Regions from separate parts of the Pseudoxanthomonas sp. JBR18 genome, predicted to be linked through region 1. Evidence: predicted binding sites of a transcription regulator. Region 1 holds the regulator's gene; each other region holds the start of a gene.
The links. The regulator FliA, encoded in region 1, starts transcription of late flagellar genes. The targets are predictions, from matches to a motif close to TAAAGTTTNNCNNNCNNNGGCCGATAA.

Region 1 (4,023 bases):
CCGGCGCCGGCTCCGCGTGTTGCCCAAGCCGAAGTCGAGTCGCCGGCCGTCCCGGTGCGCGCGCCCGCCGCGCCGCGCCCGTTCGCCGAATACATGCAGCCGGTCCAGCCCCAGGAACTGGCCGCCGCCGCGCCGGCCCCGGCCGTGGCCGCCTTCCCGCGCGATCCGGTCACCGCCCCGCCGGTGGCACCCGCCGTCCCGGCCCCCGCGCCGATCCAGGCAGCGCCCGCGGTCCAGGCCGAGCCGGCGATCATGGCCGCTGCGCCGGTCGCCACTGCCGCCCCGGCACCGGTGGCCGCCGCTCCAGTGGCCCCCCTTCCCGCCGCGCCGGTGTTCCCCAAGCCGCAGGATGACGCCCAACTCAGCCAACTCCGCGACGAGCTGGCCCTGATGCGCCAGATGATCGAGCGTGAGATGAACCGCCTCACCGACGAGCGCCTGCGCGGGTCGCCCGTGCGCGCCCAGGCCCTGGAGCTGATGGACGATTACGGCTTCGATGCCGGCCTGATCCGGGATGTGGTCATGCAGATCCCGGCCGACCTGGAGCTGCACCGCGGCCGCGGCCTGATGCTGGGCCTGTTGTCCCAGCGCCTGCCCATCGCCCACGGCGACCCGCTGGAAGAAGGCGGCGTGATCGCCCTGGTCGGCCCGACCGGCGCCGGCAAGACCACCACCATCGCCAAGCTGGCCTCGCGCTTCCTGCAGACCCATGCCGCCCGCGACATCGCCCTGGTCACCACCGACACCATCCGCGTCGGCGGCCGCGAACAACTGCACAGCTACGGCCGCCAGCTGGGCATCGCGGTGCACGAGGCCGACAGCGACGCCTCCCTGCAGCAGCTGCTGGTGCGCCTGGCCGACTACAAGCTGGTGCTGATCGACACCGCCGGCCTGGGCCAGCGCGACCGCGCCCTGGCCGCCCAGCTGAACTGGCTGCGCGCCTCGCGCACGGTCCGCTCGCTGCTGGTGCTGCCGGCCAATGCCCACTTTTCGGACCTGGACGAGGTGGTGCGCCGCTTCGCCGGGGCCGCGCCGCAGGGCGTGATCCTGACCAAGCTCGACGAGACCGGACGCTTTGGCAGCGCCCTGTCGGTGGTCGTGGATCACCGCCTCCCCATCACCTGGGTGACCGATGGACAGCACGTGCCGGACGACCTGCACCGCGCCAATGCCCCCAGCCTGGTTTTGCGCCTTGAAGATTTGCGGCGCGATGCCGATAAGCCCTGTATCCCGGAGCAGACCCATGCAGTCGCGTGACTACGCCAAGCTGACCAACGCCTTCCCCCTGTCGGCGACCCGACCCGAGCCGCTGGGCCCGGTGCGGACCATCGCCGTGACCGGTGGCAAGGGTGGTGTCGGCAAGACCAACCTGTCGGTCAACCTGTCCATGGCCCTTGCGGACATGGGCAAGCGGACCCTGCTGCTCGACGCCGACCTGGGTCTGGCCAACGTCGACGTGTTGCTGGGCCTGACGCCCCGCTACACGCTGGCCGACCTGGTCGCCGGCCGCTGCACCCTGGAAGAGTCGATCATCGACATGCCCAATGGGCTGATGGTGGTCCCGGCCGCCTCCGGCCGCCGGCACATGGCCGAGCTGGCCCCGGGCCAGCACGTCGGGCTGATCAACGTCTTCTCCGAGCTGGAGCGCGACCTGGATGTCATGGTGATCGACACCGCCGCGGGCATCACCGACAGCGTGCTGACCTTCTGTCAGGCCGCCCAGGATGCGGTGGTGGTGGTCTGTGACGAGCCGGCCTCGATCACCGACGCCTACGCCCTGATCAAGGTCCTCTCGCGCGAGCGCGGCGTGGACCGGGTGCAGATCGTGGCCAACATGGTCCGCGACCCCAACGAAGGCCGCCTGCTGTACGACAAGCTCGGCCGGGTCTGCGAGAAGTTCCTGGGCGATGTGTCACTCAACTATCTGGGCTGCGTGCCGCAGGACGACTGGCTGCGCCTGTCGGTGCAGCGCCAGCAGCCGGTGGTCAGGGCCTACCCGGCCAGCCCCTCGGCCCAGGCCATCGCCGAAATCGCCCGCCGCACCGCCCGCTGGCAGGCCCCGACCGCCCCGCGCGGCAACGTGGAGTTCTTCGTCGAGCGGATGATCCGCCCGGGGGTGGCCGCATGAGCGCCCTGGCCCAGTACCGCGCCGTCCAGCGCAACAACGACAACGACTACATCACCCAGCACGCCGACCTGGTGCGCCGCATCGCCCATCACCTGGCCGCGCGCCTGCCGGCCAGCGTGGAAATCGACGACCTGATCCAGGCCGGGATGATCGGCCTGCTGGAGGCCTCGCGCAGCTACGACGCCGACCAGGGCGCCTCGTTCGAGACCTACGCCTCGATCCGCATCCGCGGTTCGATGATCGACGAGATCCGCCGCGGCGACTGGGTGCCGCGCTCGGTGCATCGCCGCGCCCGCGACGCGGCCGCCGCGATCCGCAAGATCGAGCAGGCCACCGGCCGCGCCGCCGCCCCCAACGAGGTGGCCGCGGCGATGGACATGCCCCTGCCGGACTACATGCGCCTGATGGAAGACGCCTCGCGCGGGCACGTGCTCAGCCTGGAGTCGCGCATCGAGGACCAGGGCGAGCTGGACACCGTCGCCAAGGGCGGGCCCAATCCGCAGCAGATGCTCGAACGGCAGGAATTCGGCCGCGAGCTGGGCAAGGCCATCGCGCAGCTGCCCGAGCGCGAACAGCTGGTGCTCTCGCTCTACTACGAGCAGGAGTTGAACCTGAAGGAAATCGGTGCCGTACTGGGGGTGAGCGAATCGCGCGTCTGCCAGATCCACGGCCAGGCCACCGTGCGCCTGCGCGGTCGCCTCAAGGCATTCGAAATGGCCGATTCCGGCCTCGAAGACGAAGATTAAAGAACCTAGGAGTCAGCGGTGAACAAGAACATGCGGATTTTGATCGTGGACGATTTCTCGACGATGCGACGTATCGTCAAGAATCTGCTCGGCGATCTGGGCTTCACCAACACCGCCGAAGCCGAAGACGGCAACAGCGCCCTGGCGGCGCTGCGGGCATCGCCGTTCGATTTCGTGGTCACCGACTGGAACATGCCCGGCATGACCGGCATCGACCTGCTGCGCAACATCCGCGCCGATGACAAGTTCAAGCACCTACCGGTGCTGATGGTCACCGCCGAGGCCAAGCGCGAGCAGATCATCGAGGCGGCGCAGGCCGGCGTCAGCGGCTACATCATCAAGCCGTTCACCGCCCAGACCCTGGAAGAAAAGCTGGGCAAGATCTTCGAACGCCTGGGAGCGGCCGCCTGATGAACGCCACGACCGAGCGCGGCGCGCTCATCGAGAGCCTGCAGCGGGCCCTGGACGCGCTGGAAAGCGGCGACGAGGGCGCCTGGCGGGTGGAGATCGACACCCTGGCCGCCTGGCGCACCAAGCCGATGATGCAGGGGCTGAGCCGGCTGGCACGCGACCTGGGCCAGGCCCTGGGCGACCTGCCCACCGTGCCGAGCGAAGCCGGCGAGCTGGACGATGCCTGCTCGCGCCTGGACCACGTGGTGGCCATGACCGAACAGGCCAGCCACCGCACCCTAGACCTGGCCGAGGAATGCCGCACCCTGGCCGACCAGCTGCGCGCCGGCGGCCTGAACGCCGACCAGGGCGAAATCCTGGACCGCATCCGCCACAACCTCACCGAGATGGCCCTGGCCCAGAGCTTCCAGGACCTGACCGGACAGATCATCCGCCGCGTGGCCGGCATCGTGCGCCGTGTGCATGAAGGCTTCGGCGCGCTGGGCCTGCCTCCCAAGGAGGGATCGCCGGTGGCCAATGGCCTGGCGGGCCCTGCCCTGGCCGGCCTGGACAAGCACGGCGTGTCCCAGCACGACGCCGATGACCTGCTCTCCAACCTCGGGTTGTAAGCCATGAGCGCCGTTCCCGACGACATCGCTGCCGACTTCATCATCGAGGCCCAGGAAATCCTGGAGCGCCTGGGCGAGCAGCTGGTCGCGCTGGAACAGGCGCCCGGTGATTCGGAGCAACTCAACGCCG
Region 2 (4,023 bases), 1.4 Mb from region 1:
CTGGAGTGGATCAAGGGCGAGCTGTGGGCGAACGTCTGGTTGACCACGCGCATCGCCCGCATCGATCCGGCCACGGGCAAGGTGCTGGGCTGGGTCGAGCTGGCGCCGCTGGTGCCGCCGCGCGACACGCTGGAGGACCCGATCAACGACGTGGCCAACGGCATCGCCTACGACGCCGCGCACGATCGCATCTTCGTCACCGGCAAGCAGTGGCCCACGCTTTACGAGATCGAGCTGGCGCCGGCCCAGTAGGACGCATGGCGCGACGCGAGGCCGCAGGCGTTGTGCCGTTGGCGCGCCACAGGCGCCAGCGGGATGCCCTCAGTCGCTGACCACGCGGTTGCGGCCGTCGCGCTTGGCGGTATAGAGCGCCTTGTCGGCGTTGGTCAGCAGGGCTTCGATGCTGGGGAAGGCATGGGCGCTGTCCTGGGTGGCCACGCCCGCCGAGAAGGTCACGTGTAGCGGCTGCTGGTCGATGATGGTCATCGGCAGGCGGCCGACCTCGGCCAGGATGCGCCGCACCACGTTGGCCGAGGTGGCCGCGTCGATGCCGGGCAGCACGATCATGAATTCCTCGCCGCCGTAGCGGGCCACGATGTCGCTGCCGCGCAGGTAGACCTGCAGGGCCTGGGCGAAATTGCGCAGCACCTCGTCGCCGACCAGGTGGCCCCAGCGGTCATTGACCTGCTTGAAGTCGTCCAGGTCGATGAAGGCGACCGACAGCGGCCAACCGTGGCGCTGGGCGGCCTCGAATTCCTTGCCGAGCACGTGCTCGAGCTGGGCGCGATTGAAAATGCCGGTGAGCGGATCGCGGCGGGCCTCCTCGGTGAGGCGGCGGGCGCGGCCTTCGAATTCCTCGGCGGCTTCGCGCGCGCGCGCGGCCTCCTGCAGGTCGCGCATCGCGCGCAGCTGGGCCAGCTCCCGGGCATCGTCCAGGATGGCCCGCAGCTGCGAGGGGCTGGAGATGTGCACCTCGAAGACCTCGCAGACATCGGCCAGCATCGTGCGCACATCCTCCACGACGCCGTTGAACGTATCCGGGCCCAGCGACAGATGGGTCATGCAGGAGGCCTGGGCTTCCAGGTGCGCCTGTTCGGTGTCCTGGCCCATCCAGATGTCGGCGATCAGGCCGGACACCCGCACGCAGGCCTGGAAGGGCGGTAGCTGTACCTGCGCCAGCGCTTCGCTTTGTCCGATGGCGTCGGTTAGCAGCTCGGGTAGGTTCCAGTGCCGGGCCAGCAGGGCGCCGATCTCGGCGTGGTCGGCGCCGTAGGTCTCGCGTTCGCTCAGCAGCAGGTTGGTATTGTCCAGCGCCTGCTCGAGCAGGGCCTGGTATTCGCCGGGGAACAGCTGGCACAGCGCCAGCACCCCGATGTCCTGCAGCAGGCCGGCCAGCATCAGTTCTTCCAGCTGGCGCAAGCCGACACGCTCGCCGAGCAGGCGGGCGGCCAGCGCGGCGACCACGCAGCGCTTCCAGACGCGCTCGCGCGGGCAGTTGCTCTCCGGCTGGGACATCTGCCGCGACAGGGTGAAGCCCAGGGCCAAGGTCAGGGTGGCGTTGAGTCCCAGCAGCGACAAGGCCTGGGTGAGATTTTCCACACGCTGGCGGGCGGCGTAGAGCGGCGAATTGGCCACGCGCAGCATGCGCGCGCTCAGCGCAGGATCCTTGCCGATCAGGTTCGAAGCCGTTGCCATCATCGCGTCCGGGTCCTGCGCCAGCCGCAGCAACTGCAGTGCCACGCCTGGAGGACTGGGCAGCCCTCGGCAGTGCTGCAGTTCGCGTTGGAGGTCGGTACGCATGTCGGGGCGCGGAGCGTTCTCTCGGGGGACGAGCTGGGGCGCCGAATCGTGCGGCGCCAAGATGATGCGTCAAGAATAGCGGCGCGTGGAGCTAAAACTTTAGATCGGGTGCGATGGTTATCCTTGTCGGTCGACTGCTTTCCCTAAAGGGTGTCTCCATGGATGACGGTCACGGCGTCCGTATCGAAGCGCGCACGATCCCCGTGCCGACCTCGATCAGCGCGCATGCACGCGAGTACTTGCGTGACAAGGTCGCTGCCGATGGGGTGCCGCACAACGCCAGGATCGCCGTGCCGGCAGCGGACGACTCCGAGGGATGGATCCGCATGCAGGCGGCGGTGGAGCAGCACTATGCCCAGGCGCTGGCCGCGGCGGCCGGGCGCGTGCGTGCCCAGGCGCGGACCCTGCAGGTGGGCACGGCGACCGTGCACCTGGCCACGCCCGTCGAGCCGCAGGACCCGGATGCGGCACTGATCGAGTTGCACGGCGGGGCGTTGGTGTTCGGTGGCGGCCAGGCGTGCAGGATCGGCGCCTGTGTCCAGGCCGATCTGCACGGACTGGCCTGCTACGGCGCGGATTACCGGATGCCGCCGGCGCATCCCTATCCAGCCGCGCTAGATGACTGCCTGGCGGTCTACCGCGCGGTCCTGGCGCGACACGACGCCGCGCGCGTGGTGATCAGCGGACGCTCGGCCGGCGGCAGTCTGGCCGCGGCGATGCTCCAGCGCGCCCGCGACGAGGGTCTGCCGCTGCCGGCCGGCCTGGTGCTGCTTTCGCCCGAGGTGGACCTGACCGAGTCGGGTGACAGCTTCCAGGTCAACCGCACGGTGGATGTGGTGCTGCCCGGCTCGCTGATGGCGCAGAACCTGCTCTATGCGGGTGGGGCGGACCTGGCCGACCCGCGGCTGTCGCCGTTGTTCGGCCGCTTCGACGGGTTCCCGCCGACCTTCCTGCAGAGTGGGACGCGCGATCTGTTCCTGTCCAACACCGTGCGCCTGCACCGCGCGCTGCGCCGGGCGGATGTCGATGCGCAGCTGCATGTGTTCGAGGCGATGCCGCATGGCGGCTTCAATGGCGCGCCGGAGGACGAGGAGCTGGCCCGGGAAGTGGCGGCATTCGTGCGCCGGGTGCTGGGCCGGGCACCGACTTGACGGGAATTTGGCCGATGGCCTGGCCAGGCCCGCCGAGGACGCCTGTACCCTGATCGACCCTCCCGCTCATGTTCTTGCCCGTCATGTCCGCACCGCGTCCCAGCTTCAGCTACCGCCTCGCCTTCCGCCCGCTCGACGCGCAGATGAGTTCGGCGGAGCTGGCCAGCACGGTGCAGCGTGCATTGCTGGCGCTGGGCGATCCCCGGCACCGGGTGTCCATCGTCAAGATCCATCGCCCCCCGCGGCAGGACGGCGAGGGCCTGTATGTGGAAGCGGTGGCCGCCGGCCCGGAGCGCTGGTACCTGGAGGCCGACGACGCGCTGCAGGCCCAGGGGCTGCGGACCGAACTGCTGTACTGAGCACACGGCCACGCGCAGCCTGTTAGTGCGCATACCCCTGTAACGCCACGGCTGTTCGCCCAGGCCGGGTGGGCGGATAAAGCACGCTGACTTCAGACAGGCGCTGCTGCCATGCGTGTTTTCCTCACCGGTGCGACCGGTTTCATCGGCTCCCACGTCATCCCCGAACTCCTCGCCGCAGGCCACCAGGTGCTGGGCCTGACCCGCTCCGAGTCCGGCGCCCAGGCCCTGCGTGCCGCCGGTGCCGAGCCGCTCCTGGGCACCCTGGAAGCACCGGACACGCTGGTCGCCGGGGTGGAGCAGGCCGATGCGGTGATCCATACCGCCTTCGACCATGACTTCGCCAACTTCGTGGCCAACTGCGAGAAGGACCGTCGCGTGATCCTGGCGATGGGCGAGGCGCTCAAGGGATCGAATCGGCCCCTGCTGATCACCTCCGGGGTGGGCATGGGGGCGCTGCAACCCACCGATGTCGCCCGGGAGGAGGTCTTCGATGCCGATTCCCACCATCCGCGCGCGGCCTCGGAGCTGGCCGGCGAGGCGCTGCTGCAGCAGGGGGTCAACGTCTCGGTGGTGCGCCTGCCGCAGGTGCACGACACCCGCAAGCAGGGGCTGATCACGCCCTACATCGCGATCGCCCGGGCCAAGGGGCAGGTCGCCTACGTGGGCGAGGGCGGCAGCCGCTGGTCGGCCGCGCATGTGAGCGATGTGGC
Region 3 (4,023 bases), 1.2 Mb from region 1:
TGGGCGTGGTGGTGATGAACCTGAGCATCGCCTTCAACCACCGCCGCGACTGGTACACCGCCGGCTGAAACCGCCGCGGTGGCTCAACCCACCGCCCGCAGCTTGGCCTTGACCGGCTCGGGCTGGACGATGAAGGCCTGCGCCGCTTCGCTCAGATGCCCGGCCTGTTCGAGCAGGCTGCGCGCCGCCGCATTGGACTCCTCGGCCAGGGCGGCGTTCTGTTCGGTGCCCTGGCCGATCCCGCGCAGCAGCCGGTCGACGCCGCCCACCGCCTCGCCCTGGCGCTGCGAGGCGGCGTTGATCTGCTCGACCACGCCGACCACGCGCTCCACGCGCGAGAGGATGTCGTCCATGGTCGCGCCGGTGGAACCCACCAGCTTGGCGCCCTGCTCGACCTGCTGCAGCGAGCCATCGACCAGCTTGCGGATCTCCTGCGCCGAGGCCGACGAGCGCTGTGCCAGGTTGCGCACCTCGCCGGCCACCACCGCAAACCCGCGCCCGTGGCTGCCGGCGCGCGCGGCTTCCACCGCGGCGTTGAGGGCCAGCAGGTTGGTCTGGAAGGCCAGGCCGTCGACCGTGGCGACGATCTCGGCGATGCGCCGCGACGAGCCCCGGATGTGATCCATCCCGGCCACCGCGGCGTGGGCGATCTCCCGCCCCTGGCGCGCCGCCTCGCTGGCCTCGACCGCCATCGCCACGGTGTCGCGCACGCGGGCGATGTTCTGTTCGACCTCGCCGGAGACCTGGTCCATCAGCTGCATGGCCGCCCCCAGATCGCTGGCCTGGCGCTCGGTGCGGGCCGACAGGTCCGAGGTGCCCGAGGCCATTTCCTCGGCCGAGGCGCGCACCTCGCCGGCCGAGCCCTGGATGCCGGTGACGATGCCACCGACCTGCTCGATCGCCGCATCCAGGCCCTGGCGCAGACTGGCGTACAGCCCCTGGTGATCGCCGCGCATCCGCTCGCGCAGGTCGCCGCGCGCGAAGGCCTCCATGACCCGGGTGACCTCCAGCAGGCGCGTCTCGACGCTGTCGAGCAACAAGTTGATCTTTTCGGCCAAGACCCGCACGAAGCCCGCCTTGCCGTCCAGTCCGATGCGCTCCTCCAGATGGCCGCGCGCGGCATCGGCCACCAGCGCGGCCACCTCGTGCTCGATCACGCGCTCCAGGCGGCGATCCTGCCATTCCATTGCCAGGCCCAGCAGCTGCCCGTTGTCCAGCACCGGGCTGACCTGCAGGCGGAAATGACTCATGCACAGTTCGGTCTCGCCCGCCTGAGGTTCGGCGCGCTCGCACGCGGCGGTCAGCATCGCGGCCACCTGCGTGCCCAACTCGCCCGCCCGGGTGCCCAGCAGGGTCTCCCCTCCCAGCCCGGCACGGGCGAAGTCATCGGTGAGCGCGTCGTTGACGTAGACCACCATGCCCTGTGCATCGGTGACCATGACGCTGGCCTGGACCGCGTCGAGCGCCTGACGCACGCGCGCGTTCTCCCGCGCGGTGGCGCGTTCGCCTTCGATCCGCTGCCGCAGGCTGGCCTGCATGTGCTGCAACGCGGCCCCCAGGGTCCCCAGTTCATCGTTGGGGTTGTGGATGGCCAGGCGGCTGTCGAGGCGATCGTCGGCGATGTCCCTGGCGAAGGCGACGGCCTGCTCCAGCGGACGCACGATGGCGCGCAGCAGCAGGACCAGCATCACCACCAAAACAACCGCGACGGCGACCAGGGTGATGGAGAACATCGCGTTCATCCACGCACGCTCGTCGGCCTGCGTCTTGCGCCCCTGCTGCAGCAGCGCGTCCTGCTGCCTGTTGAGCGCGGCCAGGGCGGGCACCACCTTGGCCGCGGCCGCGTCCAGCGACTGGACTTCGCTGTCGACCCCGTAACGGGCAGCGGCATAGGCGATGAAGCGATCCTGATATTGCTGCATGAGCGTGCGGATCTGTTCGCGCGCGGCCTCGGGGATCCTGGATTTCTGCAGCAGCAGCTCGAAGGGCATGGCCTCGGCCCCCAACTGGTCGGCGTACTTCTGGTCGCGACGCAGGATGAAGTCCTTCTCGTGCCGGCGCATGGTCAGCATGGAGACTTGCAGGGCCGGCGCGTCGTACTGGCCCAGCACGTTCTCCACGCCATGCACCGCCTCACGCAGTTCGCCCTGCAGTCCGGAATCGGCATCGTGCCCCAGTTCGGCGATGCGCTCGTCCAGCGACTCGGCCGAGGCGAGGTAGTCCTTGATCGTAGCCTGGAACGTCGCCGCCGGCCCGGTGCCAGACGGTTTGCCCAGCGCTGCCTGGGCCAGGTCGCGCCGCAGCGTGGCGCGCGCGGCGTTGAAGCGCTTGCCACTGTCCACCGAGAAAGACAGGGCATACTCGGCCTGCAGCCGGCGCGCCTCGTTGAAGGCCTGGGCCAGCCGCTGGACGGTGGCGTTCCGCTCCTGGAAGCGCTGCAGTTCGGTATCGGCCGCCGTGGTTCCGGCACTGACCCGCCAGTAGGCAAAGCCGACCACGGCAAGTCCAAGGACAACGGCGATCAGGCTCACGCGGAGCTTGGTCGCAATGGTGAGCATGGGGAGTTTCATCGAGGGGCACCAGGCGCAATGACGCCCCTGTATCGGCCCGGCCAGCGCGGACTTGAGCGCTTTTTTTCAAGCGCAGCCAGGCAAGGCCTGGCGCGGATGCGCAAGCACATCACCCAACGATGACGGCGCCATGACAGGCACGGGGTCCGGCGTGCCGCGGCGCATGCGGCGGTTGACGCGCGACGGGCCGACGCCTGTCGCGCGGGAGGCGTCAGTCGGCCGCTGCCGGGGACGCTTCGACCAGCGGCGCGTGGACCCGGGCGAAGTCGGCGGCCGGCATCTTGGGCACCTCGCGGTCGTAGGTCATCAGGCCGTTGATCTCGCCTTCCACGTCGGTGGTCTGGGTATAGACCGCCGCGCTCAGGCCCACCTCGCGCGCCTGGCGGATGATCTCGGCGAACTTGCGCTGGTAGCGCTGCCGGTAATCGTCCTGATCCTTGGCCGTTTGATATCCCCAGTTGCGATTGGCCGGGAACCACAGATGGCCCTCGATGGGCAGGCCGATGCCGCCGTATTCGCCAATCACGATGGCCCGGTGCGTGTGTCGCTCCGGCACGTGCGGCACGTCCTCGTAGGTGTGGATGTCGAACAGATCCGAACCGGCATCGCCGGTATCCAGCCAACCGCTGGTCTTGTTCACCACGCGGCTCGGGTCCAGCGCCTTGACCGCCTGGGCCAGGCGCGTGGAGGCGTATTGGCCCCAACCTTCGTTATTGACCACCCAGGTGACGATGGACGGATGGTTACGCAGGTCGCTGATCATGCGCAGCAGCTCGTACTCGAATTCATCGGAGACGCGCGCGGGGAACAGCACCTCGTCGTTGGAGGCCTGCCGCACGAACTGATCCAGGCTGTCCTCCTCCTCGCCCGAGGGCATGTCCTGCCAGATCAAGATGCCCAGCCTGTCGGCCATGGCGTAGTACTGCGCCGGCTCGACCTTGATGTGCTTGCGCAACATGTTGAAGCCGGCACGCTTGAGGAACTTCAGTTCGAAGGCGATCGCCTCTTCCGACGGTGGGGTGAGCAGGCCGTCGGGCCACCAGCCCTGATCCAGCGTGCCGTTCTGGAACAGCGGCTGGTTGTTGAGCAGCATCACCGGCTGGCCCGGGATGGGGCCCGGCCCAATGGAGCTCTTGCGCATGGCGAAGTAGCTGCGTACCTGGTCACGCGGTGTGCCGACCACCTTGGCCTTGGCATAGGCCTGCGCCTCGACCTCGGTGAGCAGGGAATCGTCGCGTCGGCCATTGGGGCGGTGCTGGGAGGCGTCGGCCTGGTCGAAGGGCGGCTGCACCGACACCAGTTCCACATCTAGGTCATAGAGGAAGGGTCGGTCCGGCGACCACAGCTTGGCCTCGGGGATCGCCAGGCGCGTGCGGCGGTTGGCGCGCACCACGCGCGTGGCCACCACGCGCTTGCCGTCGCGCGCGGTGATCCGCACCGCGTCGGCATCGCT

Region 2: PJ250_RS02570 (GGDEF domain-containing protein) is a predicted target of FliA. The motif match lies at 1,876-1,902, and genes of this name have one in related genera.
Region 3: PJ250_RS11295 (methyl-accepting chemotaxis protein) is a predicted target of FliA. The motif match lies at 2,600-2,626, and genes of this name have one in related genera.

What each region holds. Positions count from the first base shown of each region.
Region 1 covers NZ_CP116339.1:3,693,386-3,697,408, reverse strand. The annotation lists gene flhF (flagellar biosynthesis GTPase FlhF) at 1-1,257, shown strand, start outside; gene PJ250_RS16745 (MinD/ParA family ATP-binding protein) at 1,244-2,128, shown strand; gene PJ250_RS16740 (RNA polymerase sigma factor FliA) at 2,125-2,874, shown strand; gene cheY (chemotaxis response regulator CheY) at 2,893-3,285, shown strand; gene PJ250_RS16730 (protein phosphatase CheZ) at 3,285-3,893, shown strand; gene PJ250_RS16725 (chemotaxis protein CheA) at 3,897-4,023, shown strand, end outside.
Region 2 covers NZ_CP116339.1:526,489-530,511, reverse strand. The annotation lists gene PJ250_RS02575 (glutaminyl-peptide cyclotransferase) at 1-252, shown strand, start outside; gene PJ250_RS02570 (GGDEF domain-containing protein) at 322-1,800, opposite strand; gene PJ250_RS02565 (alpha/beta hydrolase) at 1,959-2,951, shown strand; gene PJ250_RS02560 (hypothetical protein) at 3,035-3,310, shown strand; gene PJ250_RS02555 (SDR family oxidoreductase) at 3,422-4,023, shown strand, end outside.
Region 3 covers NZ_CP116339.1:2,521,830-2,525,852, reverse strand. The annotation lists gene PJ250_RS11300 (YitT family protein) at 1-68, shown strand, start outside; gene PJ250_RS11295 (methyl-accepting chemotaxis protein) at 84-2,570, opposite strand; gene PJ250_RS11290 (glycoside hydrolase family 2 protein) at 2,782-4,023, opposite strand, start outside.